DNA from 3 places in the Janthinobacterium sp. GW821-FHT03A03 genome. Region 2 is predicted to be linked to each of the others. Evidence: predicted binding sites of a transcription regulator. Region 2 holds the regulator's gene; each other region holds the start of a gene.

Region 1 (10,103 bases), on a different contig from region 2:
GGCATGGACCTGGCCGCGCTGGACGACACGGCGCTACAGGCGCGTCTGGCGGAGACCGACGTCTTCTGCCGCATCGCACCAGAGCAGAAGTTACGCCTGGTGCAAGCTTTCCGCAGCCGTGGCGATATCGTCGCCATGACCGGCGACGGCGTCAACGACGCGCCCGCATTGAAGGCGGCCAATATCGGCGTGGCCATGGGCGCCCGTGGCACCGACGTCGCGCGCGAAGCGGCAGCGCTGGTATTGCTCAAGGATGACTTTTCGTCCCTGCTGCTTGCGGTGCAACATGGCCGCCGCCTGTTTGCCAATCTGCGCAAGGCCATCGTCTTCATCGTCGCGGTGCATGTACCCATCGTTGGCCTGTCCATCCTGCCGGTGCTGCTGGGCTGGCCCTTGCTCCTGATGCCTGTGCACATACTGTTTTTGCAAATGGTGATCGATCCGGCGTGCTCGATCGTGTTCGAGGCCGAGCCGATCGAAGCCGATGCCATGGTAAGCAAGCCCAGGAGGCCGGGCATGCATTTGTTCGACCGTGAAATACTGCTGCGCGGCTTGCTGCAGGGGGCTGGGCTGTTGGCCATGCTGGTCGGCTTCCATGTGTGCGTGCGGTGGATGGGAAACGCCGATGAGGTGGCGCGCGCGACGACCTTCCTCAGCCTCGTGCTGTCGAACCTGGGATTGATCTATGTCAACCGCCAATGGGCCCAGCCGTCATGGAAGAGGGGGGTGACGTCGAACCGGGCGTTCGCCTGGATCAGCATATCAGCCTCGCTGTTGCTGTTGCTGGTACTGGGCGTGGCGGCCATCCGCGCGCTGTTTGCCTTCGCGCTCCCGGACCTGCCATTGCTGATGCAGTGCACATTCGTCGCCGTGCTCGCCATCATCTGGTTCGAGTGCGTCAAGTGGGGCTTGTCGAAATGGCGACGGCCGCGCGGCTTGGCCGCGCATTGATACACGGCAATGCGGATCAGACCATCTTGCCGTCGATAATCAGAATTTCTTCGAGCCAGGCGCCATGACGCAGGACAAACAGCACGGGTGGCCAGTTCCCGGAACTGAGCAGCTACGGCCGTCTGTTCAAGTTGAGCGGCAATACGATAGGCGCGCGGGCCATCCCGCAGTCGGCGATGGGGCTCGTGAGCTTGACCAAAAGCTCGTCTCCTACAGCGGATACGCCATTCGCCGAGGACGCCGCAGTCTTGTTCCAGACGGGAAGCGTGTTCCTGGCAGGAAAAGTGACTGGCAATATTGGCGTGTTTGCCCAGGCAACCTATACAACCACGACAATCAGAAGCCCGACACGGTAGGCTGGCACGGCAAATGGGCCTCCGATAATTTCGAGCTGCGCTATGCGGATCGCCTGATCGACGTGAATCGCGACCTGATCCTCGGCCTCACATTGAACAACTATCCTTCGCTGGCAACCCATGGCAGGCCATTTATGCCGACGGCATCGGCGCTGCTGGCGTGCCGGCCCGTGCTGCCTGCCACGGCGCCAAAGGGGAGGGCATGGCGGCATTTCCGCGCCTGGCGGGCCAGCATGCCGACTATGTCGCGAAGCAGTTGACGGTATTTTAACGTACGGAAGAACGGGCCGATGGCGTGGCCATGAAGGCCGTGACCCATGCGTTGGGCAGGGACGATATGTTGAACTGGCCCCATTCGTGCAATCGATCGGTCCGGGCGCAAACCGGGTCATCACGCTATCTTTCCGTGCATTTGTCATGCGCCACCTCGGTGCGCATTTAAATGATGCGGATTGACATGACAGGGTAATCTTCACTGCATTGCTCACTTGGCAGGCAGATCTTGTGCGATCTCCCGGGCATGTGCCGCTACTTCATCTGGTGTAACTGCGCCAGCAATGCAGTTAACGCAGCTTGCGCCAGGGGACTCAGTTGCGGCGAGCGCCGGTCGATTTCATGGGCCAGGTCGGATGCCAGCCACTCCAGCTCGTCGAGCATGCGGCGCAATTCCCGTAACATGTCGGGGTCATCCTGGGCAAGGACCAGCATGCTTGCCATGCTTTCCGGATCGAAACCTGCCTGCAGGATCAACGAGCGCATGGTGGCCATGCGTTCGAACAGGAATGTCCATGCAGTGCTATCGGCCTTTGCCGGGGCAGCTTCCTGCTTGAGGATGGCGCGCAAGGTAGTCCACGTTTCCAGTACTGCAGCCATATGCTGCACCTGGGCAGTCGCGTTGCGGGCCAGGCGCATATCCTGTGCGTCGTTCGTGGTGATGTGCAGCAGGTCGCGCAAGGCATTGACGATGTGGGCGTCAAAGCGCTTCTGACCTAGCCTGAACAGCATCTCGACACGCAGGAGATCAAAGCGCCGGATTGCAGCCTCCGCAACATCGGCGACAGCCAGTACTCTTGCATGCACCGCAATGCTGTTGCCCTGCAGGGCATGCGGATAGCCGCTGCCGTCGAGTCGTTCATGATGCTGCAAAATGGCTTGCGTCGCATCGCTAGAAAAACCGGGCAAGCCTTGAACGAGGACATGGCCGGTGATGGGATGAACATGAATGTAGCGGCGTTCTTCGGGTGTGATGTCGTGCTCCGCAGCAAGTATTTCGGGGTCGGTATGCATCTCGCCGAAATCATGGCAAAGTGCTCCCAGCAGTATCGAATCCCGTTGCCCCTCTGGCAGACCGAGGCTCTGCGCCAAGGCGAAGGCGATCAGTGCGGTATGTATCGAATGCATGAACAGCTCGGGACGGCATTTGCGCATGACCGTCAAACGTAACATGACCTCTGGCGCCAGCTGCGCGCAGGCGATGGCTTGTTTAATGGCATGCGGGTCGCCCGTGCGCGCCAAGATGCGCCGATAAACAGTTTCATGCTGGATAATCTTGTCCAGCTCCACCGCAAGGCTGGGCGCATTGACGGGGAATTCTGCCGTGAGCATGCTGTCCAGCGGTGCAGTGAGGCGGTGCTGGGTCAGGCGCTTGAATTGACGGCCGTCAATGCGCGCACCCTTGGCAAGCAGCTTCATGCCATTGCTTTCGAAGATGTCCACATGGGCGATCACTTCCTGCACATCGCCCACTTGCGTGACGGCGCGAATATAGTGCGGATTTTCGTCTGGCGGGAAGGCGAGGCGGACGTCGGGAACGTTTTTGTTCATCAAGGAACCTCCGTGCAGAAGAAAATTCACAATCCGGACACCTGCGCGCCGCGGAGATGCGTGGCTCCTGTATTTGTTTCCATTAGGACACAGTATGAGCCCGGATGCGCTCGTTAGGCACGGGATAAACTCTCCGCTTCGTGTAGTAATTTCAAGGCATTCAATGTAGGGGAACACCTGCACGCTTCAGAAACGCATCAGGAATTTGTAGCCGGCAGCGCCCGGGCCCGCCCAAACCTGACCCTGAGGGCGCCATCGCAGCGGGCTTTGCGGCCTACCTTGTTGCACATTCCTTCAGGGCATGCGCTTGGGCAGCAGCACGGCGGCGCCGTCAAAGCGCCCGGCGCGCAAGTCCGCCAGCGCCTCGTTCGCTTGCAGCAGCGGATAGACCGATGGCGCCGTCTTGAGATTGAAACGCTCCGCGAGCGCCATGAAGGCCAAGCCGTCGGCGCGGGTCAGGTTGGCTACCGAGCGCACGCTGCGTTCTCCCCACAGCAGGCAATAGGGCATGGCGGGCAAGTCGCTCATGTGGATGCCGGCGCAGACCACCGTGGCCCCTTTGGCGCAGGCGGCCAGTGCCAGGGGCACCAAAGCGCCATCCGGCGCGAACAGAATGGCCGCGTCCAGCGCTACCGGGGCCGGCCCCGTCGACGCCCCCGCCCATGTGGCCCCCAGCGAGCGGGCGAAATGTTGCGTGCGCAAGTCGCCGTCACGCGTGAATGCGTAGACCTCGCGCCCTTGGGCTACCGCCAGTTGCGCCACGATATGTCCGGCAGCACCGAAGCCGTAGATGCCGAGCCTGCGCGCCGCGCCCGTCATGGCATAGGCGCGGTAGCCGATGAGTCCTGCACACAGCAGCGGGGCTGCGTGCGCGTCGTCATGGCCAGCGGGCAGCGGCAGGCAGTAGCGGGCGTCGGCCAATGTGTACTCGGCATAGCCGCCATCGCGGTCGTAGCCGGTAAAGCGCGCGGCATCGCACAGATTTTCCCGGCCAGAACAACAATACGCGCAGGCGCCGCAACTGCCGGCCAGCCAGGGCACGCCCACGCGGCAACCGATCTGCAGATTGCTTACCTGGGCGCCGATGGCAACCACCGTGCCGACAATTTCATGTCCAGGCACGACCGGCATGCGGTGCGCCGGCAGTTCGCCATCGAGCTGGTGCAGATCGGTGCGGCATACGCCGCAGGCCAGCACCCGCAGGAGCACGTCCTGTGCCGTTGGTACCGGCACAGGACGTTCCAGTGCATGCAGTCGCGCGCCAGGCCCGCCGTGTTCCAGAACCATTGCCCGCATGGCAGCTCCCTCCGTCAATGTCAGGCATTGCGGAACTATTTCGGCATTGCCGAAGCGTCGCTCAGCGCTTGCTGCAAGGGCGCGGCGCGGGCATCGTCGATGTCTCCTGTTGCAAAATCCTTGGGCGACAAGGTGCGTCCGTAAAAGGCATCCGTCAAATGCTGGTTGAAGCGGATGTCGCTCAGTCCCACGGCCACGACATCGCCGAACAGGCCTTTTGTTGCGCTCCAGGCCACGACGTCGCCTATGCCCACCGTGCCTTGCGCCATTTTCCGCCAGTTGACCACGGTCAACCCCGCTGCGGCGTTGAGGGAAAAGTTGTTTTTCTTCATGACCGCGTTGACGGCCTTGTCATTGTTCAAGACCATCACGACAGGGCCGCCTTCGGCGCCGGCCTGCAAACCCAGCGTCAAGCCGCCCAGGTTGTAGAAGGCTGGTCCGCTCCAGCTGCCATCGGGACGCCTGACAAGCAACAGCCCGCCGCCCCCTTGAGCGCCTATCCCCAGCGCCGCGCGGCCGTACGAGGGAATGATCAACATGCCTTTGGCTTGTTGCAGCAACGGCTGCATGCGCGCATCGGCCTGCAGTGCGTGCACCACTGGAATGGCGGCTTCCACGCGCTTGTTGGCGCTTTCCATCGACTTGGCGGCAAGATCGGGTGCGCTGCTCTGGAGGCTGTCGCTTTGCGCCATGGCTGGCCCCGACGCCAGCAGCATGAAGCAGCAGGCAGCGGCGGCCTGGCGACAGCGATTTTCGATAGACATGGCTATTCCTTCCGTAAGGGTACTGGTTTATGCTCGCGATGCGACCGTGCCTCATGCTAGCGCCGCTTGCCCGCCATTGACCATGATCTACATCACTGTTCCCGCTCGTGCCAGGCAGCGGCAGTGCCACTTGACGCATTGGCAGTGCTGCGACAGTATGGCTGCACAAAGAGGAGCCAGCATGCCGACGCCACCGGTCACCAGCATCAAGCCAGACGCCACCGAGCCCATGGTGCAGTCATTGATCTCGTTTCTCGAGCACGAGGTCCAGCCGATGATCGTGCTCGACGCCAACTACACCATCCTGGCCGCGAATGCCGCCTACCGGCGCCAATTTGGCACCATCGGCCAGCCGGTGACCGGCCACAAGTGCTACCGCATTTCGCATCACTACGATGCCCCGTGCGACCAGGCCGGTGAACATTGCCCCATGAAGAAAGCGCAGGAACTGCGCGGGCCTGACCGCGTGCTGCACATTCACCATACGCCGCGCGGCCCCGAACATGTCGCCATCGAACTGCGCCCGATCTTCGATGCCGGCGGCAGCATTACCGCCTATGTCGAGCGGCTGGACGTGGTGCGCAGCGCTTCGGCCAGGCCGAGCGGGGAAGGACTCGTTGGGCGTTCCGCCCCATTTAACCGGGTGCTGGCGGCATTGCAGCGGGTAGCGCCCTCGATGCTGCCCGTGCTGCTGCTGGGCGAGTCAGGCACGGGCAAGGAACTGTTTGCGCGTGCCGTGCACGAAAACAGCGCGCGGGCCGCGGGACCGTTCGTCGTGGTCGATTGCTCCGGGCTGACCGAAACGCTGTTTGAAAGCGAATTGTTCGGACATGAAAAGGGCGCCTTCACGGGCGCGACCTCGCGCAAGCCGGGACTGGTCGATACGGCGCAAGGCGGTACCTTGTTTCTCGACGAAATAGGCGACGTGCCCCTGTCCATGCAAGTCAAGCTGCTGCGCCTGATCGAGTCGGGGACCTACCGGCGCGTAGGCAGCGTCGAGACCCGGCACGCCAATTTCCGCCTCGTCGCCGCGACCCACAAGCCGCTGGAAAACATGATGGCGCGGGGCGAGTTCCGGCAGGATCTGTATTACCGCATCAGTGCTTTCCCCATCGTCTTGCCGCCGCTGCGCGAGCGGCCCGACGACATCGCATTGCTGGTGCAGTCATTCCTGCGCCGCGCGGGCGCGGGCCAGCGCACGCTGACGATAGGCGCCGAAGCCATGGCGCAGCTGCAGCGGCGCCCGTGGCCGGGCAACATCCGCGAACTGCGCAACGTGCTGGAAAGGGCCAGCCTGTTCGCCGATGACGGCGTGATCCGCGTCGAGCAAGTGCTGGCGGCGCCGGTGGAGCAGGGTGCCGCGCCATGCATGCCCGCGCGCGGTACCGGCGCCCCGTTGGCCGAGCTGCATGCCACCTTCGGCGGCACGCGCAAGGCGCTGGCGGCGCAACTGGGCATCAGCGAGCGCACCTTGTACCGCCGCCTGAAATCGCTGGGCATCGCCTAGCAGTCGCTTGGCCGGCGGCACTGCCAGGCTGCCGGCGTGGCAGTGCCGCCGGCTGACTGGCAGCGCGTTGGCGCCTGCCGCAGCGCCCCCAAGTCCCTGTTTTATAGCCACTCTTCATCTGATGTAACGCTGGCATGAAATATGCGTGGATAAAGCATGACGCGTGCCGGGAGCCTGGACGCGCGTCTCCCTGTTGTCATCGCAACGATTCACCATTGAGGAGCAAGACCATGAACGCGAACGTCGGCAATATCGATCGTGCCATCCGGATACTGCTGGGGCTGGGCCTGATTGCCGCCGCCCTGGCCGGTGCCATCGGCGCCTGGGGCTGGCTGGGCGTCATTCCCCTGGCGACGGGCATTTTCCGCTTCTGTCCCGCATATTTGCCGTTTGGCATCCGTACCTGTGCGGTGAAAAAATGAAACAGGGAAGGGCGGCGCAAACATGAGCATGCAATCTGGCGGCTACCGCGCATTGACGCAGTCGGTATCGCAACAACTGGCGGCCCTGCGCACGGATATGCCCGATGTCATGAAAGGCTTCGGCGATCTGGCGCGCGCGGCAACGCGTGACGGTGCGCTGGACAAGAAAACCAAGGAGTTCATTGCGCTGGCCCTGGGCATCGCGGCCCATTGCGATGCCTGCATAGGCTTTCATGTCCAGGCCCTGGTCAAGCTCGGTGCCACCCGGGCGGAATTCGAAGAGACCCTGGGCATGGCCATCTACATGGGCGGCGGGCCGTCGGCCATGTACTGCGCCTATGCGCTGGCGGCATTCGAGGAATTCTCCGCTGCTGCGTGAACCGGATGCTGGCGCGCACCGCCTGTGCCGTGCTGCCGCAATGTGTCAATTTAGTCTCACAGGATTTGATCTATGTCATGGAGAGCCAGTGACCTGACTGCTTGCTGTCGCGTACATTGGTGACTGGCCGTCCCGCTTGCCGCAATGGGCGTGTCGACCGTCGCTGCCGCAGCATTGGCCGGATTGCCGCCATGGGAGTAACTTCATGCAACGAACCGCACTCGTCACTGGTGGCACCCGAGGCCTGGGCAAAGCCATCTCCCTCGCATTGCAGGCGGGCGGCCACCGTGTCGCCGCCGTGTACCACTGCAATGCGGATGCTGCCAGCGCATTTTCCGAGGAAACAGCGATTCCCGTATTCCGCTGGGATGTCAGCGATTTCGACGCCTGCCGCGACGGCATTGCCGCTGTGGAACAGCAGCTGGGCCCCATCGACATCCTGGTCAACAATGCCGGCATCACCAGCGATGCGCTATTGCACCGCATGGGGCCGGATCAGTGGTGGCAGGTCATCAATACCAATCTTGGCTCGATGTTCAATATGTGCCGCCATGTCATGCAAGGCATGCGGGCGCGCGAGTTCGGCCGCATCGTCAATATCAGCTCCGTCAATGGCGAGAAGGGCCAGCTTGGGCAGGCCAACTACGCCGCCGCCAAGGCCGGCATTCTCGGCTTTAGCAGGGCGCTGGCGCTGGAGGGGGCGCGCAAGCAGATCACGGTGAACGCGGTGGCCCCCGGCTATTGTGATACCGACATGGTCGCCGAGGTTGCCGCCGATGTCTTGCAAGAAATCATCTCCGGCATCCCCGTTGGCCGGCTCGGCACGCCTGCGGACATCGCGCGCCTGGTGGCGTTCCTGGCCGACGACGCCAGCGGCTTCATCACGGGGGCAACCTTTGATGTCAATGGCGGCCAGTACATGGGCTAGCGGCAGGCGCCGCGGCGTCCCCGCGTTGCGCCGGGAGTGGCTTGCATGATCACGCTGACGGTCAACGGCCGGTCCGTCGCGGTCCAGGAAGGCGCGACCTGCCTCGATGCCGCCAGGGAGGCCGGCGTGCATGTTCCCACGCTTTGCTATTATCCGCGGCTGCCCACCCATGCCGTGTGCCGCATGTGCCTCGTGCATGTGGCCGGCCAGCCGCGCCCGCTGCCGGCCTGCATCACGCCGGCAAGGGCGGGCGACGTTGTCGAGACGGGATCGAGCGATCTGCTGGCCTTTCGTGCAATGGATGCGCAATGGCTGCTGGCGCGCCATCCGGACGACTGCCCGCGCTGCGAAGTCAATGGGTCTTGCCGCTTGCAAAGCCTGGTCAGCGAAAACCAATGGCTGGCGCGCTGGGAAAAGTCGCCGCGCGGCTCGGTGGCGCATCCGGAGCACCGCCTGATCGACCATACCTCGCCGAGTATCTGGCGCGACTTGTCCAAGTGCATCGAATGCGGGCTGTGCGTGGAAGCGTGCGGCGCGTCGGGGCAGCAGCAATACGTGATCGGCTTCGCCGAACGCGGCTCGGGGCGCTTGCCTGTCACGGTGTTCGACCATACGCTCGCGAATACCCAATGTATTTCCTGCGGTCAATGTACGCTGGTCTGTCCCGTTGGCGCGCTTGTCGAGACGCCGCACTGGCACGCGGTGCTGCAGGTACTGGATGCGCACGAGCGCGTCTGCGTGGTGCAAGTGGCGCCGGCCACGCGCGTGGCGATCAGCGAAGCGTTCGGCATGGAGGCCGGCACGGTCAGTACGGGAAAAATGATCAATGCCTTGCGGCAACTTGGTTTCGACTATGTGTTCGACACCAATTTCGGTGCCGACCTGACGGTCATGGAAGAGGCGAGCGAGTTGCTGGACCGCATCAATGGGCGGGAAGCAAGCACGCCGCCATTGCCCCTGCTGACGTCCTGCTGTCCGGGATGGGTGAACTGGGTGGAAATCAACCGGCCCGACCTGCTGCCGCACCTGAGCACGACCCGGTCGCCGCAGCAAATGCATGGCGCGCTGACGAAGCGCAGCGCCTTTGCGCGCGGGCTTGGCCCCGCCTTTGCCGAGGGCAGGGCGGAGCCCTGCGTGGTCAGCGTCATGCCCTGCACGGCCAAGAAGGACGAGGCGGCCAGGCCCGGCCTGTCCGGCGACGTCGACCATGTCCTGACGACGCGGGAGCTGGCCCGCATGATCAAGTCGCGCGGCATCGCCTTCCCTGCGCTGGCCGATGATGGCGCATTCGATGATCCCCTGGGGGAAAGCACGGGCGCGGCGCAGATCTTCGCCGCGTCGGGGGGCGTGATGGAGGCCATGTTGCGCAGCGCCGTTCATTTCCTCGGCAGGCCGGACGCGCCGGCGCTGGAATGGCAGCCCCTGCGCGGTATCGGGCCGGGGATCAAGACCGCGCAGATCGCCGGCTTGGGCACGGTCGCCATCTGCAATGGCATCGCTGCGGCGCAGCAGCTGCTGCAGACGCCGGACTGGCGCGAGCAATTCGTCGCCATCGAAGTCATGGCCTGCGCGGGGGGCTGCCTGGGCGGCGGTGGCGAACCCAAATCGCTGGATCCCCTGGTGCTGGACAAGCGCATGCGGGCGATCTACGAACTCGACAAGCATGCGGCGCGGCG
Region 2 (10,103 bases):
CTTCCAGAAGAGCACGACGGAGCCGGTCGCCGGCCTGAAGCCGTATTCGCCGCTGCGCCTGGCGGGCCGCGACATCTACGTGCGCGAAGGCTGCTACAACTGCCACTCGCAGATGGTGCGTCCGCTGCGCGCGGAAACGGAACGCTATGGCCACTATTCGGTCGCCGGCGAGTTCGTGTATGACCGTCCGTTCCAGTGGGGTTCCAAGCGCACGGGGCCGGACCTGGCCCGCGTGGGCGCCCGCTACAGCGACGAATGGCACCGCACGCACTTGAACAACCCGCGCGACGTGGTGCCCGAGTCGAACATGCCGGCCTACCCCTGGCTGGCGAAGACCAAGCTGGTGCCCGACGACATCATGCCGAAGATGCGCGCCCTGAAGCGCCTGGGCCAGCCGTACAGCGATGAAGAAATCGCCGCCGGCCCGGCACAGCTGCAGGACAAGACGGAAGAGGACGCCCTGGTCGCCTATCTGCAAGGCCTCGGTACATTAATCAAAACAAGGAATTAGCATGGCAATCGAGAACCTGTTTGACAGCGCCAGCAGCGTCATGACGGTGGTTTCCTTTATGACGTTCGTGGGCATCCTGTGGTGGACTTTCAGCCGCAGCAATGGCGACTTCGACGCGGCGGCACGCCTGCCGTTCGCCGACGAGGCGCTCGACTATCCGGCCGAGGCCGAGATGAACCTGGCGAAGGAGCGCAACCATGGCTGACTTTACCAATGGCTTCTGGAATATCTATGTCATCGTGCTGTCCCTGCTGGGCATCATCGGCTGCGGCGTGCTGCTGTACTCGCAGTCGAAAGTGAAAGTGGCCGCCGGCGCCCCCGCCGACGGCACCACGGGCCACGTCTGGGACGAGGACTTGAAGGAACTCAATACGCCGATGCCGCGCTGGTGGATGTGGTTGTTCTACATCACCATCGTCTTCGCGCTGGCCTACCTGTTCCTGTACCCGGGCCTGGGCAACTATGCGGGCAGTCTGGGCTGGAAATCCACGGGCCAGTACGAGGAAGAGCTGAAGAAGGCGGAAGCCGACTACGGTCCCCTGTTCAACAAGTACCTGAGCCAGGACCTGAAGACGGTGGCCGCCGATCCGCAGGCGCAAGCCATCGGCCAGCGTCTGTTCCTGACCTACTGCGCGCAATGCCACGGTTCGGATGCGCGCGGCAACAAGGGCTTCCCCAACCTGACGGACAAGGACTGGCTGTATGGCGGTGATCCTGCCACCATCAAGACCACCATCCTGCACGGCCGCAATGGCCAGATGCCGCCGATGGGCGCCGCGCTCGGTTCCGAGAAGGATATCGAGAACGTGGCCCACTACGTGCTGAGCCTGTCCGGCTCCACCTCGGACCCCGTCAAATCCGTGCTGGGCAAGGGCAAGTTCGGCGCCTGCATGGCCTGTCACGGCGCCGATGCGAAGGGCAACCCGATGCTGGGCGCGCCTAACCTGACGGACAAGGTCTGGCTGTACGGCGGCAGCGCCGATACCATCATGGAAACCATCCGCAAGGGGCGCAACAACACCATGCCGGCATTCAGCGATTTCCTTGGGGAATCAAAAGTGCACGTGCTGTCAGCCTATGTCTGGAGCTTGTCGAATCCCCAGACGCCCGTGAAATGATGTAATGGAACCTCAAGTCATCAAGATGTATGCGGCCCGCGAGCAAATCTACCCTCGCGAGGCCAAAGGACGCTACGCTACCTGGCGATGGGTGTGCGTGTGGCTTACCCAGCTCGCGTTCTACGGCTTGCCGTGGTTGACCTGGAATGGCAGGCAAGCCCTGCTGTTCGATTTGACCACGCGCAAGTTCTACATTTTCGGCGTCGTGCTGTGGCCCCAGGATTTCATCTATCTGGCGGCCCTGCTGATCATCTGTGCCTATCTGCTGTTCCTCGTCACGGCCATTGCGGGGCGGGTGTGGTGCGGGTTTTCCTGCCCGCAAACGGTGTACACGGAAATCTTCCTGTGGGTCGAACGCCGCATCGAAGGCACGCGCAGCGCGCGCATGGCCCTCGACAAGCAGGGCCCGTCGCTGCGCAAGACGGCCAAGAAGACGGCCAAGCACCTGGTGTGGGGCGCCATCGCCCTGTGGACGGGCTTTACCTTTGTCGGCTACTTCACGCCGATCAAGGAACTCGCGCATTCCGTGCAGACCCTCAACTTTGGTCCCTGGGAATGGTTCTGGGTCTTGTTCTACAGCCTGGCAACCTACGGCAACGCGGGCTGGCTGCGCGAGCAGGTGTGCAAATACATGTGCCCCTACGCGCGTTTCCAGAGCGCCATGTTCGACCAGGACACGCTGATCATCACCTACGATGCCAAGCGGGGCGAACCACGCGGCGCGCTGAGCAAGAAGGCCGGCAACAACGACAAGCTGGGCGACTGCATCGATTGCACCCTGTGCGTGCAGGTGTGTCCGACCGGTATCGATATCCGCAACGGCCTGCAGTATGAGTGCATCGGCTGCGCCGCCTGCGTCGATGCCTGCAACAGCGTGATGGACAAGGTCGACCGGCCGCGGGGACTGGTACGCTACAGTACCGACCATGCGATGGAAAACAACTTCGATTCGAAGCAGATACGCCAGCGCGCCATGCGCCCGCGCGTGCTGATCTACACCTCCATCCTGGCCCTGATCATCATCGCCGTGTGTACGTCGCTGGCCCTGCGCACGCCCCTGAAAATGGACGTGATCCGCGACCGCGGTTCGATGGGACGCGAAGTGGAAGACGGCATGATCGAAAACGTCTACCGCCTGCAGATCATGAACACCTCGGAGCAAAGCCAGCATTTCAAGATCAGCGCATCGGGCTTGCCGGGCCTGACCTTGCTGACGCGCGAAGAAGTGACCTTGCAGCCGACGGAAACGCTGGGCTGGCCGATCCGCCTGCGCGTGCCGCACGGCGTGGGCGAAAAGGGCTCGAACAAGATTGCAATCGAATTGCAATCGCTGGACGACCCGTCGCTGCATGTGCGTGAAAGCGCGGTCTTCATCGTGCCGCGGTAACGGTGATGCGGGGTCGGGCCCTCCGGGTCCGCCCCCGGTATTTTCGCCGCAGGAGTATCATCAATCATGCGTTGGGTTGATTTTATGCTCAACCCGGAAGCAAAAGCCGGGGGCAGGCCCACAGGGTCTGGCCCCAAGGAGAACACAATGTCCGACAGTCTGAAACTGCAAGCCCCCGTTGCCCCGTGGTACAAGCACCGCTGGCCATGGCTGCTGATGATCGGTCCCGGCCTGTCCGTGGTCGTCGGCAGCTTCATGGGCTATATTGCGTTTACGCAACCCGATGCGCTGGTGGTGGGCGATTATTACAAGCAGGGCAAGGCCATCAACCAGGATTTGAAGCGCGACACGATCGCCAGCGACCTGGCGATGGATACGACCCTGGCGTATGACGTCGCTGCAGCGCGCCTGAGCGGCTCCGTGCACAGCTTCGGCAAGGCGTACCAGAAGCCTTTGCTGCTGCACCTGGCGCATGCGACCCTGCCGGAAAAGGATATCAAGCTGCTGGTGCAGCCCGATGCGGCCGGCAATTTCTCGGTGGCGCTGCCGATGCTCGAACGCAGCCGCTGGCAGGTGCTGGTGGAAAACGACAAGCGCGAATGGCGCCTGTCCGGCATCTGGACCTGGCCGCTGCAGCGCAGCATCGCGCTGCACGCCGATGAGGAACTATAACGTACAGTGGCGGGAAAACCGTAGCGAGCGGCAGTGATTTGTGGCTGAGAAGCACAGCTGTGCTATAGCACAGCGAGCATCGCAGGCCGCAAAGCGCGACGCGCAGTCGGTTTTGACGGTGCGGTTATTTGCAGACGTCCGTACCGGCCGTAATGGCCTTCAATTTCGCTGGCTGCAGGATTTCAATCTCGCGGTTCGACACGCGCAGCCAGCCTTCCTTCTTGAATTTCGACAATAAACGGCTGACGCTTTCGATGGTCAGTCCCAGGTAGTTGCCGATTTCCTCGCGCGACATGCGCAGCTGGAATTTGCTGCTCGAATAGCCGCGCGCTTCATAGCGCGACGCCAGGTTGACGATGAAGGCGGCAAAGCGCTGCGTCGCCTGCATGTTACCTAAAAGCAACATAACGCTTTGCTCGCGCGTGATTTCCTGGCTCATCATGCGGTGGAAATGGCGCAGCAGGGTCGGCATATTGCCCAGCAATTGTTCCAGGCTGGAAAACGGGATTTCACATACTTCGCTGTCTTCCAGCGCCACCGCATTACAGTGGTGGCGGTCGGCGCTGATGGCGTCCATGCCCAGCAGTTCGCCCGCCATCTGGAAACCCGTCACCTGCTCTTCGCCGCCCGGATTGATCTGGTAGGTCTTGAAGTGGCCCAGGCGGATCGCGTACAGGTTCTGGAACGAGTCGCCGATGCGGAACAGCGAGGCGCCGCGCGCGATCTTGCGGCGGCGGCCGATGATCTGGTCCAGCCTGTCCATGTCGCCCACGTCGAGGCCCATCGGCAGGCACAATTGATGCATGCTGCAGGTCGAGCATCGCGCACGCAACGCTTCCACGTTCACGGTGGGCAAGGTTGGAGAGAGTAGCGCTTCAGTCATGTCGGTACCTTTTAGAAAATGCAATAACAAGTTTACTGCATACACGGTTGCCGTGTGCCAATTTCACCGTAATTTCGCTGAATAAACGACGTTCGGACTTTAATTATATGGCAACATCGTCAAAAGCCCGTGCGGGGCGGGCCATTTGCGCGGCGCCGCTTGCCAAGTTGATGTATTGATAGGAAAATTCCTAACGGCATTATCTGCCGCCTGTAGCGCCCGGTACCGAAAAAGGAAATCATGAAGCCTCTCGGCATCAAAGCAAAAGTCGCGCTGGCAACCAGCCTGACCTCGATCGCCATGATCGCGCTGGTCACCATGATCCAGGTGCAGCACATGCGCGACGACTTCACCCGAGTTCTGCTGAGCCAGCAGTCATCGCTGATCACCCGCACCGCCGCCGAGCTCGATGACAAGCTGGCCATGCTGCTGCAAATCGTCACCCTGACGGCCAGGCAGCAGCCGCCGGAACTGATCGCGCAGCCCGCCCAGTTGCGCCAGTACTATTCGCGCCGCTCGATGCTGGTGCTGTTCGACGACGTGCTGGTGCTCAACGCGCACGGCGCCGTCGTGGCCGACATGCCGGAAGTGGCGGGGCGCGCCGGCATCAACGTGGCCGAGCGCGAGTACTTCCAGACCGTGCTGCGCACGCGCCAGCCCATGATCACCGAACCGATGCTGGGCAAGTCCAGCGGCATGCCCATCGTGCAGATGGTGGCGCCCGTGCTGGCCGCCGACGGCCAGGTGGCCGGCGTGGTGATCGGCGTATTGCGCCTGTACAAGGATAACCTGCTGGGGCGTTTGCGCACGGAAAAGATCGGCAAGAGCGGCTATTACTTCATCCTCACGCGCGGCGCCGTGCCGCGCTACGTGCTGCACCCCGACACCAGCCGCTTGCTGCAGCCGCGCAAGCCGAACGCCAACCTGACCACCACGCAGCTGCTGAAGGACGACGGCGAAGGCAGCATGGTCAGCACCAACAGCCGCGGCATCACGGCCGTCAACAGCTTCAAGCGCCTGAAATCCGTGAACTGGCTGCTGGCCGCCTCGCTGCCCCTCGACGACGCCTTCGAGCCGTTCGACGGCGTGCTGTACCGGCTGGTGCTGTGGAGCATCCTCGCCTCGCTGCTGGCCGCGTCGGTGCTGGGCTGGGTCACCGTGCGCCTGCTCTCGCCCCTGGTGCGCCTGCGCGACACCCTGCAGGCCCTGCGCACCAGCGGCAGCCGCTTCACCCCCGTTCCCGTGCAGCAGCGCGACGAGATCGGCGAGCTGACGGAAGCGTTCAACAGCCTGATGAGCGAACGCGACCGGCTGCAGCAGGAGCTCGAAGCGCGCGCGGCCGAGCTGGAACAGGAGCGTGACCGGGCCGAGGCGGCCAACCGCGCGAAGAGCGATTTCGTGGCCAACATGAGCCATGAAATCCGCACGCCCCTCAATGCCGTGCTGGGCATGGTGTATCTGTTAGGCAATACCAAGCTCGATACGGAACAGCGCAAATACCTGACCATGGTGCGCGTGGCGGGCCAGTCGCTGCTGGGCATCCTGAACGATGTGCTCGACTATTCGAAGATCGAGGCGCGCCGCATGGAGCTGTCGCCCGTCGAATTCGACCTCGACGAGGTCATGAACACGCTGGCCACGACGATGACGATGAATGCGGGCGAAAAGGAACTGGAGCTGGCCATCGCCGTCGAAGCGGACGTGCCGCGGCGCCTCATGGGCGACGCCCAGCGCCTGCAGCAGATTCTCGTCAACCTGGCCGGCAACGCCATCAAGTTTACTGAGAGCGGCGAAGTGGTGGTGGCCGTCAGCCTGGCCGACAGCCAGCAAGGCCGCGCCTGGCTGCGCTTCGAAGTGCGCGATACGGGCATCGGCATGACGGAGTTGCAGCAACAGCAATTGTTTGCCGCGTTTTCGCAGGGCGACCAGAGCATCACGCGGCGCTTCGGCGGCACGGGGCTGGGCCTGGCCATCAGCAAGCAGCTGATCCACATGATGGGCGGCGACATCGCCGTCGCCAGCAGCGAAGGCAAGGGCAGCCGCTTCTGGTTCAGCGTGCCGTTCGAGCTGCTGGCGCAGCCGGCCGAAACGCGGCGCACGCCGGCCCTGGGCCAGCTGCGCCTGCTGGTGGCCGACGATAACCGCACCACGCGCGAACTGATCGTCAAGCTGATCGAGGCCTGGGGCTGGAACGCCGACGAGGTCGATTCCGGCTTTGCCGCCATCGAGCTGTACCGCGAGCGCCTGGCGCAGCAGCAGCCCTACGACGTGGTGCTGGCCGACTGGCACATGCCCGTGATGGACGGCCTGGCCACGGCCAAGGCCATCCGCCAGGCGGCCGCCGGCCAGCGCCAGCCCATCGTCGTGATGGTCAACGCCTTCGCCCGCAACCACCTCGAGGAAATCTCCAGCGCGGCCGAGGCCGACGTCGTGCTGATGAAGCCGATCACGGGATCGAGCCTGTTCGACGCCCTGCACCAGGCGCTGATCGCCAAGCACGACGGCGGCGAACAGCACATCCTGCACCAGCCGCTGGGCACGCAACTGGCCGGCGTGCATTTCCTGCTGGTGGAAGACAATCATTTGAACCAGGCCGTGGCGCGCGGCATCCTCGAACACATGGGCGCCACCCTGGACGTGGTCGGCGACGGCTTGCAGGCCGTGGAACGGCTGCGCACGGAAGCGCTGCGCTACGACATCGTGCTGATGGACATGCAGATGCCCGTCATGGACGGCTTCAGCGCCACCCACATCATCCGCACGGAACTGCGCCTGACCCTGCCCGTGATCGCCATGACGGCCGGCGTGCTGGCGTCCGAGCGCGAGCGCTGCATGACGGCCGGCATCAGCGACTTCATCGCCAAGCCCGTGGTGGTGGAAGAGATGATGGCCGTCATCGCGCGCCACCTGCCGAAGCGCCCGCCAGTGCAGACGGCCGGGCCGGCGCGCGTCGCCGATGAAGAAGTGTTTTCCATGGCCCCTTTGATGCGCGTGATGGGGCGCGACGCCAAGGGGCGCGGCGTGCTGCGGCGCATGGTGGAAGACGCGCTGAACAAGGGCATGACGCCCCTGCGCGACGCCGAAACGGCCCTGCAGGCGGGCCGCCACAGCGACGTGGCGCGCATCCTGCACAGCGTGCGCGGCTCCGTCGGCACCCTGGGCACGAAGCGCCTGATCCGCGCCGCCTTCGCCACCGAGGAAGCCATCGACGGCGGCCGCCTGGACGAGGTGCCGGCGCTGCTGGCACGCACGGCGCAGGAGCTGGAGCAGGCGCTGGCGGCCGCGGCGGATTGGTTGTCCAGGCTGAAGGATTAAGCCTGCAACGTAAAACTGGGGTCAGACCTGCCGGGTCTGCCCCCGGAACCTGGTCAGCATCGCCGCTTACGCCGGCACGCCCAGGATCACGCTGGACGCCTTGAAAATCGCCGTCACGCTGCTGCCGATGGCGATGCCCAGGTCGGTGCTGCTCTGGTTCGTGATGATGGCGGCGATGGTGCCGCCGCGCGGCAAGTCCAGCACCACTTCCGTGTTCACGGCGCCCGTCTGCACGCGCGTGACGGTGCCGGTCAATTGGTTGCGCGCCGAAAAGCGCGCGCCCGCGCTGTCAGCGACGAGGATGATGGACGAGGCCTTGATCAGCGCAAATGCTTCCGCGCCCGGCGCCAGGCCCAGGCTGTCGCTGCTGCCCTGCGTGACGATGGCCACGATATGCTGTCCGCCCGGTAATTCCAGCGTGACTTCGTCGTTGACGGCGCCTTGTTTCATTTCAGCAACTTTGCCGAGGAATTGATTGCGTGCCGTGGTTTTCATGGCCATTCTCCGTATGAGTAAAAGATCGTCGGCGATGCCCTCCGCCTGGCTGCCCAGCTGGCGCAGGTAGCGGGCATGCTCGCGCTCGATGATACGGAAATTGTCGACCAGCTGGCGTCCCCGTTGCGTCAGCCGCGTGCCGCCGCCGCCCTTGCCGCCCGTCAGGCGTTCCACCAGCGGCTCGCCGGCCAGGTTGTTCATCGCGTCGATGGCGTCCCAGGCCGCCTTGTAGCTCATCTTGACGAGCTTGGCCGCCTGCGTGATGGAGCCGCATTCGGCGATGGCGCCCAGCAATTCCACCCTGCCGGCGCCGCCCAGGTTTTCTCCGCCCACCGTCATCCATACCGAGCCTTGCAGGCCGATTTCCGCTGCCGCTGATTTATCCAATGCGTTCACCCCATGCCTTATTTTCTTCCATGCTGTCAATTTGTCCGTCACGCAAGTAAAGCACATGTTCGCCCAGAATGCGCGCATCTTCGGGATCATGTGTGATCAGGATCATGGGCACGTCCAGGCGCTGCTGCCACTGGCTCAGTTCCAGGCGCATTTTGACACGCAGCGCCGGATCGAGGGCGGCAAACGGCTCGTCGAGCAGCAATGCGGCCGGTTCGGCCACGAGCGCCCTCGCCAGCGCCACCCTTTGGCGCTGGCCACCGGACAACTCGTCGGGGAACTGGTGCGCCAGCTCCTGCAAATGAAACGCATCGAGCCAATGCTCGACTTTCTGCAGTTTTTCGCGCGCGCGCGGATTGAACCAGCCGCGGCTCAGGCCGAAGCCCACGTTCTGGCGCACCGTCAGGTGCGGGAACAGCGCGTAATCCTGGAACAGGTAGGCGACATTGCGCTGCTGCGGCGGCAAATTGACGCCGGCGGCCGAATCGAACAGGGTGCGCCCGTTCAGGCGGATATGGCCCGCCTCCGGTGTAAACAGTCCGGCAATGGCTTTCAGGGTCATGCTCTTGCCGGCGCCGGAGGGGCCATACACGGCGATGCGCTGGCTGCTGGACGTGCATTGCACCTGCATGTCGAAGCGGCGTTTGCCGGAGCGCAAGGTGGCGCGGATGTCGAGGTCGAGTTGCATAGTGGTCATTTGTGCACGATGCGCCCGGGCGCCAGGCGGCCGGCGGCCAGCAGCACGGCGATGCAGACGAGCGAAGTGATCAGCACCAGCATGTTGGCGGCGTCGTCCTGGCCCGCCTGCACGGCCTCATACACGGCCACCGACAGGGTCTGCGTCTTGCCGGGGATGCTGCCGGCCACCATCAGGGTGGCGCCGAATTCGCCGAGCGCGCGCACAAAGCCCAGCAGGACGCCGGCCAGGATGCCGCGCCAGGCCAGCGGTAACGTGACGCGGAAGAAGATCGCCATTTCAGAGATGCCCAGCACGCGGGCGGCCTGTTCCAGCTGCCCGTCGACGGCTTCGAAGGCGGCCCGCGCCGGCTTGAAGACGAGGGGAAAGGCGACCACCGTGGAGGCGATGACGGCGCCCTGCCACGTAAAAATGAGGTTGATGCCGAAGTTGTCCTGCAGCCAGATGCCCAGGGGGCCGCGCCGACCCAATAACACCAGCAGATAATAGCCGAGCACGGTGGGCGGCATCACCATCGGCAAGGTCAGCAGCGCATCAAGCAAGTTACGCCCAGGAAAGCGGGCGCGCGCCAGCAGATAGCCGGTACCGATGCCGAGCAGCAAATTGAGCGCCGTGGCCCACGCCGCCACTTT
Region 3 (10,103 bases), on a different contig from region 2:
GCGGAATTTCGACATCAGGCGACTGACGCTTTCCATCGTCAAGCCGATATAGTTGCCGATGTCTTCACGCGACATCAGTACCGTGAAGTCGTGGCGCGAGTAGCCGCGGGCCGCGAAACGGCTCGACAGATCCAGCAGGAAGGTGGCAAAGCGCAGCTCGGCCGAACTGCCCAGGAAGCGCATGACGCGCTGATCCCGGTTGATTTCCTCGCTCAAGAGGCGATGGAAGTGTTGTTGTAGCGCTGGAATGCTTGCGCACAGCATCTGCAACTGCGCAAAGGGGACCTCGCACACCTCGCTGTCTTCAAGCGCCATGGCATTGCTGTCATGAATGCCGGTACTGATGGCGCTCATGCCCAGGATCTCGCCCGCCATGTGAAAGCCCATCACATGCTGTTTGCCATGTGCATTATCACGGAAGGTCTTGAACTGGCCGCCGTGAATAATGTACAGGCAATGAAACGGTTCACCCACCCTTAAGAGCAACTCATTGCGCTCCATCCAGTGCCGTTTGCCGATGAGTCTGTCGACCTGAGCGACGCTACGTTCATCCAGGCCGTAGGGCAGGCAGCGCATCCTTGAACTGCATTTCGCGCAGGTATTGCCGCTGCTGTAATTTTTCGCTGGCAAGGACTGATCGGTCGAGAGCAAGGCGTTCATGGGTTCCTCTTATTGCTGTTTATGATTTGCATCAAGTTTTTGTGTTTCTGACTACATGCCTGATAGTATGTGCGCACCCAGGCACAGTGGCTATAAGCTTAACCCTTGGTCTTGTGTAGTAATTTTCTCAAACTTTTGCGTAGGGAATCCCCTACATTTCTTCTTCGCCAGTACGCATGGACGGGGTCTGCCCGGCAGCGGTGGCGGGTGCAGCGAGGCGTTGACGCCGCCAGCCGTTCGGCGCAGAATCAAATGCATGAAAATCAGCGAATCACGCTAGGCAAGGCATGTTCGGGACCTTGACCATGGAAGCGGGAATCATCCGGGTGCTGTTGGTTGACGACCATGCCATCGCGCGCAATGGCGTGTCGCTGATGCTTGGCACGGCGGCTGACATTTGCGTTGGCGCCCAGGCGGCGTCCTTTGACGACGCGACTGATCGTATTGCATCCGAGCAATTCGATGTGGCCCTCATTGACATTGCCATGCCGGGAAAAAGCGGCTTGCAACTGCTGCAAGCCTTGCGCCTGGCCAGGCCAGGCATGGGGCTGCTGATCCTGAGTCATTATTCGGAAGAAATCTATGGCTTGCGGGCATTCAGCCTGGGGGCATCTGGCTACCTGAGCAAGGATGTTTCGGCCGACGTTCTTGTGCAGGCCGTGCGCAAGGTGGCATCGGGAGGGAAATATGTCAGCCCGGCGATGGCGGACCAGTTGACAATGGTGCTTGCGCAGGGGCCCTTGGGTACGCACGAGAACCTGTCCGAGCGCGAACTGCAGGTGTTCCAGCGCCTCGCTGCTGGCCAGTCGCTGGTGCAGATCGGCGCCGCTCTGAATTTGCGCCCGAATACCGTCACGAGCTATCGCGCGCGCATCCTGAAAAAGATGAAAATGGCATGTAACGCCGAGTTGACGCGCTATGCGCTGGAACTTGGCATGCTGTAGGCTGCCCACGGCTCTGTCGGGAAAAGAACCCGCGTGACACGCGCGCCATGGGACCGGACGTTCGGTAGCGACCGAGCGTCGTGCTGGTGACTGGGGAGCGATGATGAAACTGACGTTTTTGGGCGCGACGGGGACCGTGACCGGGTCGAAATACCTGGTCAGCAGCGGCAATGAGCGGATTATGGTCGATTGCGGCCTGTTCCAGGGGTATAAGCAGTTGCGTTTGCGCAACTGGGCCGGCTTGCCGCTGGCGCCGGCCGAGATCACTGCCGTCGTGCTCACGCATGCCCACCTGGACCACAGCGGCTACCTGCCGCTGCTGGTGCGCGACGGCTTTCGCGGCAAGATTTATGCGAGTGCCGCGACGTGCGACCTGTGCCGCATCATTTTGCCCGACAGCGGCCGCCTGCTGGAAGAGGAGGCCGAGTACGCGAATCGCCACAGCTTCAGCAAGCATCATCCCGCCTTGCCCCTGTACACCGAGGCCGATGCCCTCCTGGCGCTCGAACAGCTCGCTCCCATGGCGTTCGGCCAGCCCTTCGGCATTGGCTCGTCATTGCGCGTGGAGCTGCAGCGTGCCGGGCATATCCTTGGCGCGGCCAGCGTGCTGCTGCAGGGCGAGGGCATCCGCGTCGTCTTTTCCGGCGACCTGGGGCGTCCGAACGACGTGCTCATGGCACCGCCTGAGCCCTTGCCGCCCGCCGACTACCTGGTCGTGGAATCGACGTATGGCGACCGGTGCCATGAAGCCAGCGACGCCATCGAACTGCTGGGCAAGACCATCAGCGAGACTGCCGCGCGCGGCGGCGTGACGATCATCCCCGCCTTTGCCGTCGGACGGGCGCAGACGATACTGTATGACGTGCATCTGCTCAAGCAGCGCGGCGCCATCCCGGCGCTGCCCGTGTACCTGAACAGCCCCATGGCGGTCGACGCCACCATGCTGTACCGCCGCTATCCGCACGATCACCGCCTGACGCCGGCGCAGTGCGAGGCCATGTCGCACGCGGCCACGATCGTCAACAGCGCACAGGAGTCGATCGAGCTGAACCAGCGCCGCATGCCGATGGTGATCATCGCCGCCAGCGGCATGGCGACGGGCGGGCGCGTGCTGCACCACCTGAAGGCGTTCGCGCCGGATCGCCGCAACAGCATCCTGTTTGCGGGTTTTCAGGCCGGCGGCACGCGCGGCGCCTCGCTGGTCGCTGGCGCTGACGCCGTCAAGATCCATGGCGCGTATGTGCCAGTACGTGCCACCGTCCGACAGATCAGCAACCTGTCCGCGCATGCCGATGGCGATGAATTGATGGCCTGGATGGCGCCGTTGCGCCAGGCGCCACGCCACACCTTCATCACCCATGGCGAGCCGGATGCCGCCGAAGCGCTGCGGCGGCGCATAGGCGAGCAGCTTGGCTGGGAATGCAGCGTGCCGGCGTATGGCGACGAAGTGACGTTGACATGATGCGCCATGCACCGTCGCCGCCGCGCACCGCCGTCGCCGCCTCGGCATTGCGCTTGCGGCGCCTGGGCATCGACACTTATCAGGAAGCCATCGCCTATATCCGCAGCGATAGCCCCGTCTGCAAGGCGGAGGGCTTCGAAGCGCGTTCGCGGCTGGAGCTGTGGTGCGGCGAGCGCAGGATCGTCGCGACCCTGAATGTCGTGCATTTCCCCCTGATCGACATGGACGAAATCGGCCTGTCGGAGGCCGCCTGGATGGCATTCGGGCAGGCCGACGGGCAGGTGGTGCAAGTTGGCCATGCACCGGCGGTGGAATCGTTCTCGGCCGTGCGCGGCAAGATCTATGGCCGTCCCTTAGGCAACGAGGCAATCACGGCCATTATCAATGACATCGCCGCCGGCGCGTATTCGGACATCGAGCTGGCGACGCTGATCACGGCGTGCTCGGGAAGCCGGCTCGACCTGGCCGAAACGGCGGCATTGACCATGGCCATGGTCCATGCGGGGCAGCGCCTGCGCTGGGATGCCCCTGTCGTGGCGGACAAGCATTGCGTCGGCGGCTTGCCAGGCAACCGCACCACGCTGCTGGTGGTGCCTATCGTCGCCGCCTGCGGCTTGCTGATACCCAAGACTTCCTCGCGCGCCATCACGTCGCCGGCGGGGACGGCGGACACCATGGAAACCCTGGCGCCGGTGGAATTGACGGCGCAGCAGATGCACGGCGTGGTGGAGCAGGAGGGCGGCTGCATCGCCTGGGGCGGGGCTGTAGCGCTGAGCCCGGTGGATGATTTGCTCATCCGCGTGGAGCGGCCGCTGGGGCTCGACAGCGATGGCTTGCTGGTAGCGTCCATCCTGTCGAAGAAAGCGTCGGCGGGCGCCACGCACGTGCTGATCGACATGCCCGTGGGGCGCACCGCCAAGGTCCGCTCGCCCGAGGCCGCCGCTATCCTGGCCGCGCGCCTGGGGGAGGTCGCGCGCAGCCTGGGCATGGCGCTGCGCGTGCAGATGAGCGACGGTACGCAGCCCGTTGGCCGCGGTATCGGTCCGGCGCTCGAAGCGCTCGACGTGCTGGCCGTGTTGCAGAATCACGGCGGCGCGCCGGATGACTTGCGCCAGCGGGCCCTGGCGCTGGCCGCAGGCTTGCTGGAGCTGGCCGGCAAGGCGTCCCAGGGCGCCGGCCTGGCCATGGCCGCCGCGGCCCTGGACAGTGGCGCCGCCTGGCGCAAATTCCAGGCCATCTGCGCCGCCCAGGGCGGGATGCGCGAGCCGCCGCGCGCCGCCTTTACGCAGCCATTGTGTGCATTGCACGCTGGCACGGTCCTGGCCATCGACAACCGCCTGCTGGCCCGGACGGCCAAGCTGGCCGGCGCGCCCAAGACGCCGGCGGCAGGCATGGTGTTTCATGCGCCGCTGGGGACGGTGGTGGCGGTGGGGCAACCGCTGTTCACCTTGCATGCGGGTTCCCCCGGCGAACTCGCGTATGCGCTCGCCTATGCACAGGCCCAGGATAATCTCGTCACGATCGGCGACGCCGCGATAGGCGCCGGCCTGGCCGGCGCGGAATAAGGCTGCCGCCGGCGCTCAGGCGGCGCGAAAGACCAGTACCGGCACGGGGCTGTGCACGAGGACCTTGTGTGTTTCGCTTCCCAGTAGCACGCCTTTCAAGCCGAATTTGCCGTGCGTCGCCATGGCGATCAGGTCGCAGCCGTTTGCCTGGGCGGCCTCGAGTATTTTTTCATTCGGGGAATCGGCGCGCGTCAGGAAGGTGGCGCATTCGACGCCGGCTTCGCGTGCCTGCCGCAGGACGACATCGAGCACTTTCTTGCCGTTCTCCATGCTTTCTTCCAGATAAGTTGCGCGGGTCGCCTCCAGCATCTCCGTATCATGGCTGAGGACGTGAAATTCCGGCACCACGTGCAGCGCGGTAATGCGCGCGCCGCACGAATGCGCCAGCGCGATGGCTGACAGCAGCGCAGTCCGCGAGGCGGGCGACCCGTCCGTTGGAACCAGTATGTGCTTGAACATGGTGCTCTCCTCGAACTTGTTGTGGAGCGTACAGTGTGCCGTTGATACCGCAGAGAAACCATGATCCAGATCATTGTGACGACAGCAAATGGATGCCAGGCATCGCCGCCCAGGCCGGGTGGTGCCCGGCATGCCCGCTTGCGATGCGCACGGCTCCTGCCGATCAGCGATGTTGCCTTGATGTAAATTGATGCGGCCGGGCAGGCGAAGCCGGCGATAGCGGACGCAGGTGGTGCAGGCACGGCGCGGATTGCTGTTCCGCGTCAGCACGCGGGACCAGCAGGGCCAGGGCCGCGCGCTGCCGCCGCTAAGTAACCCCCAATAAATGATTGTGATTTCTGACTTCCATAACCGGCGCTCTGCGGCGTTGCCCGCTGCTAACAGTGCTCGCACTGCGGCGCAGCGGGCGTCTTGCATGGCATTTGCTTCTGTTCGTCATAAATTCACAATAATTTCCTGAGGATTACTTAGCGGTCCGGCGCACTGGCTGCCGCAAGCGCCTGCTGCAGCCCTTGGGCCTGGTCATTGCTGACGCGATCGGCCAGCACGTCGCCGACGGCCAGCGTGCGGTGGTAATAGGCGTCGGTCAATTGCTCGTCGTAGCGGATATCGTCCACGCTGACAGCCACCGCATCGGCGAAAAGGCCTTTCGTGCCGGACCAGGCGATGACGTCCCCCTTGCCAACGGTTCCGCGTGCCACTTTTTTCCAGTTGCGGACCGTCAGTCCCGCATCGGCACTGACGGAAAAGCTGCTGCGCTGCTGGAACTGCCGCATGGCCTTGTCGTTGAGCAATACGAAGACGAATGGGCCAGCTTCGACGCCGGCCTGCAGCCCGATGCCCAGTGCTCCCAGCTTGAAAAATGCGGGAGCGCTCCAGCTGCCGTCGCCCCGCTTGCCCAGCAGCACTCCGGTGCCGCCGCTGGCGCCGATGGCCAGCGCCGCACGGCGGTAGGCGGGCAGAATGAAGACGCCCTTCGACCAGCGCAGCGCTTCCGTCATCAGCGGATCCTTCGCCAGCACGGCCACAGCCGTGCGCGCGGTGTCGACATGCTGATTTGCCGTCGCCTGCAACTGCACTCTGGCCATCTCCTGGTCGGACGCAAGGCCATCCTTAGGCTGGGACAGGGCTTGCGCTGGCGCGCAAGCGAGCAGCGCGCCGCACAGCAGGCTGCCAAGCGGTTTCATGTAGGCAATCATGGCCATACTCCTGTTTAAATGGGGGCAACGGCCTTTCACACTACAGTCAGGCAGGCATCGCTTGCCATGATCTGCATCAATACCGGGCCCGAATAATGGTGCGCAGCCGCTCAGTCGCCGGTGATGGCTGTCGTCCGGCCAGGAGGCGCATGCGTGCCGATTAGCGTCGTTCTTGATATCGATCATTTTCCAGGCAGACAAGCGGGAGTTGGCCCTTTATAGTGAGCTTGGGTATCCGGTTGCCGCAGCCCGGTTCTTCCCTGCGGCATCGATTTTTGTTCAGGAGGCAGGAGATGGCACAGCATATGATGCATTTTGATCCGCTCAGCGACATCGCAAGATTCGACCCCATGCGCAGCATGGACGATTTTTTGAAGGACATGGGCTTCAAGGATGCGCTCAAGGACTTTGGCCGACCGTCGCCGATCCGGCTCGACGTCACGGAAAGCGAGCAAGCCTACCAGATCAAGGCTGAGTTGCCTGGCTTTAAGGTGGACGATATTTCGGTGGACATCGATGGCAACCGCGTCTCCATCTCGGCCGAATCCAGGCAGGAACACGAAGAGACGAACGGTCAGAAAGTCGTGCGCCGCGAGCGCCATGCGGGACAGTATTTCCGCAGTTTCTCGCTGGCACAGGACATCGACGCCGACAAGGCCGTGGCCAGGTACCGTGACGGCGTGCTCGACATGGAGCTGCCCAAGCTGCTCGGCGGCAGTGCAAAGCGCCTGCAGATCAGTTAGGGGAAGCATGGCGGGCCGTTTCAGGCAACGGAGGGGAAGTGAAGAAAAATGCACTCACAAGCGAGCCTTTGCCATTGATGGGGCCGGGTACCTTCGAACTCGATGCCGACATCAGTGCCCTGGGCATGGCCCTCATCGAAGTATTGAAGCTGCGCCAGTCGCAGCGCGAATTTGGCGAGCGCGAGCTGTCCTGGTACCGGCTGTCGCGCCTGCTGTGGGCCGCCGATGGCTGCAACCGCCCCGGCACGGGCCATCGAACGGCGCCCTCCGTCTGCAATGCGCAGGAAATCGACATCTACGTCGCCATGTCCAGCGGCCTGTACCTGTATGACCCGCTGGCACCGTCATTGCGCCAACTGAGCGCCGTGGATATCCGCGCCGTGACGGGGAAGCAGGATTTCGTGGCGACGGCGCCCGTCAACCTGCTGTACGTCGCCAATTTGTCGCGCATGCCGCCCGAGGAGCAGGCCAGGCAGTTGCTGTTTGCCGCCCTCGATGCCGGCCACATCAGCCAGAACGTGTACCTGTTTTGCGCCGCCGAGGGCCTGGCGGTGGTGTCGCGTGGCTGGTTCGACCAGCGGGAGCTGGCCGCAGCCATGGGCCTGGCGGATGGGCACCATGTGATGCTGGCGCAATCGCTGGGCTATCCGCTGGCGGCCGCCGCGCCATCGCCTTATTCCTGAGCAGCGGGATGGCAGGGGCTGCGCCGGCAGGGTGCGATCCCCGCTCCCCAGGTGCGCCAGGAGCGCCGCCTTACTGGGAGGGAGCGCTTCTCTGCCACTGCCTGTAGCCGTCGTAGACGGATGAGTAGCTACTTTCCACCATAGATTTTTGCATGTCCAGCAGGATGGCGAAGAGATTGGAGCGGTAATCATCGTTCAAGGTGCATAGCGCTTTCAAGCTGCCCGGATCGAATTCATACAGATTGGCACCGCCCTTGTCTTGTACCCGCTGCAGCAGCGCGTTCATGTTTGCCTGCGACAGGTCCTGCAGGTAATGCAGGGTCAGGCGCGCAGCATCGGCGCTACTGTCGAGCGCATGCCGGGCCACCGCATTGTAGCGGTCGAGCAAGGTACTGCTGCCGGAAGTGAGCAGGTTGGCAAATTTGAGGTGAATGTCGGGCATGTTGGCTCTCCGGTGTTGGCGTGGCGCGGCACGCAGGTTCTGCTGCAGGAAACGCAGCCACCAGGTCAGTGTAGCGGCCGGCATCCGCGGCGGAAGCCGGGGAATTGATATGTATCAAGCGCAGCAATAATCGGCAAGGCATGGTGACTTACCCTGTTTCAGCTGACTTCAAACAATTCGGTGTGGCCGAAACCCAGTTCATAGTTCAGCAAGGAAATGACGCTTGGGCGGATGCGCAGGAAGACGAGGCCCGGCCACGGCGCGGCCGTGCCGGCCCCCATGATGTCGCGCATCTGGGGAAAGCGAAACAGCATCAGGTCGGCCACCTGCTCGGTTTCGTCGGCGTTGTCGACCAGGGCAGCCGTGCCCGCCATGGACAGGCCGCGGATATGCTGCCAGTCCTGGTACGCGGGCGTAATGGCCAGCGAGACCTTGTCGTGCTGGCGGATATTGTGCGCTTTCTGGCTGTTCAGCCCGATGCAGGAATACAGCGTCAGGCCGTCGTGCACGTAACTGACCACCGTCGTCTGCGGATAGCCATCCGGACGCACGGTGGCCAGGGCCATGTCCTGCGTGGCAGCGAGTACGTCGAAAATGAACTGGCGGTGGGATGAGTCCAGCGGCATCATGGTGGCTCCTTGACGCAATGCACGGTGGGCGCGCTGCGCCCGGACTTCGATAGTAGGAAATTGCGCCGTGCCTGGCAATGCGCCAGATCATGTGCAGGCGATGTTGCTGCTGCAGCTAGGTCGCGGATGCCGGCGCTGTCGTGGCGCGGGCATGGATATTGCCCGGCAGATAAGGTTATCTGGCGGCGCGGCAGTGGGCGGGAGGCAGCGCCGCCATGCTGCCCTGACTTCGTCGAGGTACGGCAGCGGGATGAGGCGCAGTTTGCGTCCCGTCCATGCGCGCGGACAATTCAGCTGCCCACCTGAAGCTGGTTCGTGACGGCGGTAATGCCCGGCGCCATCCAGGCCGCGCGCTCGACCTCGTCGCGTTCGCTCCAGGAACGCACCTTGCCACTGAGGATGACCGCGTCGCCATCCGCCTCGACCTTGATGCCGCTGGCCTCGATCAGGGCGCTGCGCTTCAGCGCCGCCTGGATGCGCGCCTTGATATCGGCCGGGATGGCCTTGTGGCTGATCGCGATGGCGTTCTCGATGCCGCGTATGCCATGCATGTGACGCAGTGCCAGTTGGGCGTGCTCGCGCTGGTAGTTCCAGTCGACCGTGCCTTCCAGCCTGACATGGCCGTGCTCGACGATGACCTTGATCGTTTTCGACGATACGGGCAGCTGCAGCGCGATGGCGGCAATGGCGTCGTGGGCAATTTCCGCGTCCAGCCGCGAGTGGGGGCGCACCTCGATGTCATTGGCCACGCCCAGCACGCCGGCGAGGCGTTGCGCGTCGCGCTCCGCGTGCAGCTTGTGGCTGTAGGCGTGCACGAAGCCCGATAGCGCGACGACGCGGTCGTTGACCGAGACGCCAATATGGCTGGGATCGATGCTCACATCCCACAGCAATTCCTGTTCGACTTGCGTCTTGATGTCGTTGTCGGTGATCATGAACGTGCTCCCAGTCGGACAAGAAAGCGCCTGCGGCCTGCGCCGCGGCGTCGGCGGCGCCCCTCAGTGGCCCAGCAATACTGGCAGGCGCGACTGGCTCAGCAGGCTGTGCGTGGTGCCGCCGAGCACCCATTCCTGGAAGCGGCTGCGGCCGAATGCCCCTGCCACGATCAGGTCCGCGCCGCTGTCCTGGGCCAGGCGGCACAGCGCCGTACCGCATTCTTCGCTCGTTTCGCTGCGGCTCACTTCCGCGCGCACGCCATGGCGCGCCAGGTAGGTGGCCAGGTCCGCGCCCGGCTCCTGTCCATGCTGCCCGTAATGCTGGCGCGGGTTCAGCACGATGATCTGCACGCGCTGCGCCCGCACCAGCAGCGGCAGCGCG

What was found. Region 2 encodes FNR, which switches genes on or off when oxygen is low (the NO sensors DNR and NnrR bind a similar motif). Its sites were predicted from a motif close to TTGATNNNNATCAA; they were not measured.
Region 1: a site for FNR is predicted at 5,268-5,281, ahead of AC07VI_RS08900 (lipid-binding SYLF domain-containing protein). Genes of this name have one in related genera too.
Region 3: a site for FNR is predicted at 6,356-6,369, ahead of AC07VI_RS08820 (lipid-binding SYLF domain-containing protein). Genes of this name have one in related genera too.

The regions. Positions count from the first base shown of each region.
Region 1 covers NZ_JBWKUZ010000002.1:493,962-504,064, reverse strand. Annotated here, with positions in the region: gene AC07VI_RS08920 (cation-translocating P-type ATPase) at 1-951, shown strand, start outside; gene AC07VI_RS08915 (hypothetical protein) at 1,016-1,567, shown strand; gene AC07VI_RS08910 (HD-GYP domain-containing protein) at 1,836-3,131, opposite strand; gene AC07VI_RS08905 (zinc-dependent alcohol dehydrogenase family protein) at 3,426-4,427, opposite strand; gene AC07VI_RS08900 (lipid-binding SYLF domain-containing protein) at 4,463-5,191, opposite strand; gene AC07VI_RS08895 (sigma-54 interaction domain-containing protein) at 5,373-6,698, shown strand; gene AC07VI_RS08890 (YgaP family membrane protein) at 6,929-7,120, shown strand; gene AC07VI_RS08885 (carboxymuconolactone decarboxylase family protein) at 7,149-7,499, shown strand; gene phbB (acetoacetyl-CoA reductase) at 7,705-8,427, shown strand; gene AC07VI_RS08875 ([FeFe] hydrogenase, group A) at 8,473-10,103, shown strand, end outside.
Region 2 covers NZ_JBWKUZ010000014.1:60,951-71,053, reverse strand. Annotated here, with positions in the region: gene ccoO (cytochrome-c oxidase, cbb3-type subunit II) at 1-511, shown strand, start outside; gene AC07VI_RS21375 (cbb3-type cytochrome oxidase subunit 3) at 513-716, shown strand; gene ccoP (cytochrome-c oxidase, cbb3-type subunit III) at 709-1,629, shown strand; gene ccoG (cytochrome c oxidase accessory protein CcoG) at 1,634-3,016, shown strand; gene AC07VI_RS21360 (FixH family protein) at 3,164-3,688, shown strand; gene fnr (fumarate/nitrate reduction transcriptional regulator Fnr) at 3,813-4,571, opposite strand; gene AC07VI_RS21350 (response regulator) at 4,812-7,886, shown strand; gene AC07VI_RS21345 (TOBE domain-containing protein) at 7,953-8,720, opposite strand; gene AC07VI_RS21340 (sulfate/molybdate ABC transporter ATP-binding protein) at 8,761-9,462, opposite strand; gene modB (molybdate ABC transporter permease subunit) at 9,468-10,103, opposite strand, start outside.
Region 3 covers NZ_JBWKUZ010000002.1:477,698-487,800, reverse strand. Annotated here, with positions in the region: gene AC07VI_RS08845 (helix-turn-helix domain-containing protein) at 1-660, opposite strand, end outside; gene AC07VI_RS08840 (response regulator) at 966-1,604, shown strand; gene AC07VI_RS08835 (MBL fold metallo-hydrolase RNA specificity domain-containing protein) at 1,708-3,066, shown strand; gene AC07VI_RS08830 (thymidine phosphorylase family protein) at 3,063-4,631, shown strand; gene AC07VI_RS08825 (universal stress protein) at 4,647-5,507, opposite strand; gene AC07VI_RS08820 (lipid-binding SYLF domain-containing protein) at 5,558-6,289, opposite strand; gene AC07VI_RS08815 (Hsp20/alpha crystallin family protein) at 6,583-7,032, shown strand; gene AC07VI_RS08810 (SagB/ThcOx family dehydrogenase) at 7,071-7,715, shown strand; gene AC07VI_RS08805 (hypothetical protein) at 7,786-8,157, opposite strand; gene AC07VI_RS08800 (pyridoxamine 5'-phosphate oxidase family protein) at 8,316-8,786, opposite strand; gene AC07VI_RS08795 (BON domain-containing protein) at 9,077-9,721, opposite strand; gene AC07VI_RS08790 (universal stress protein) at 9,785-10,103, opposite strand, start outside.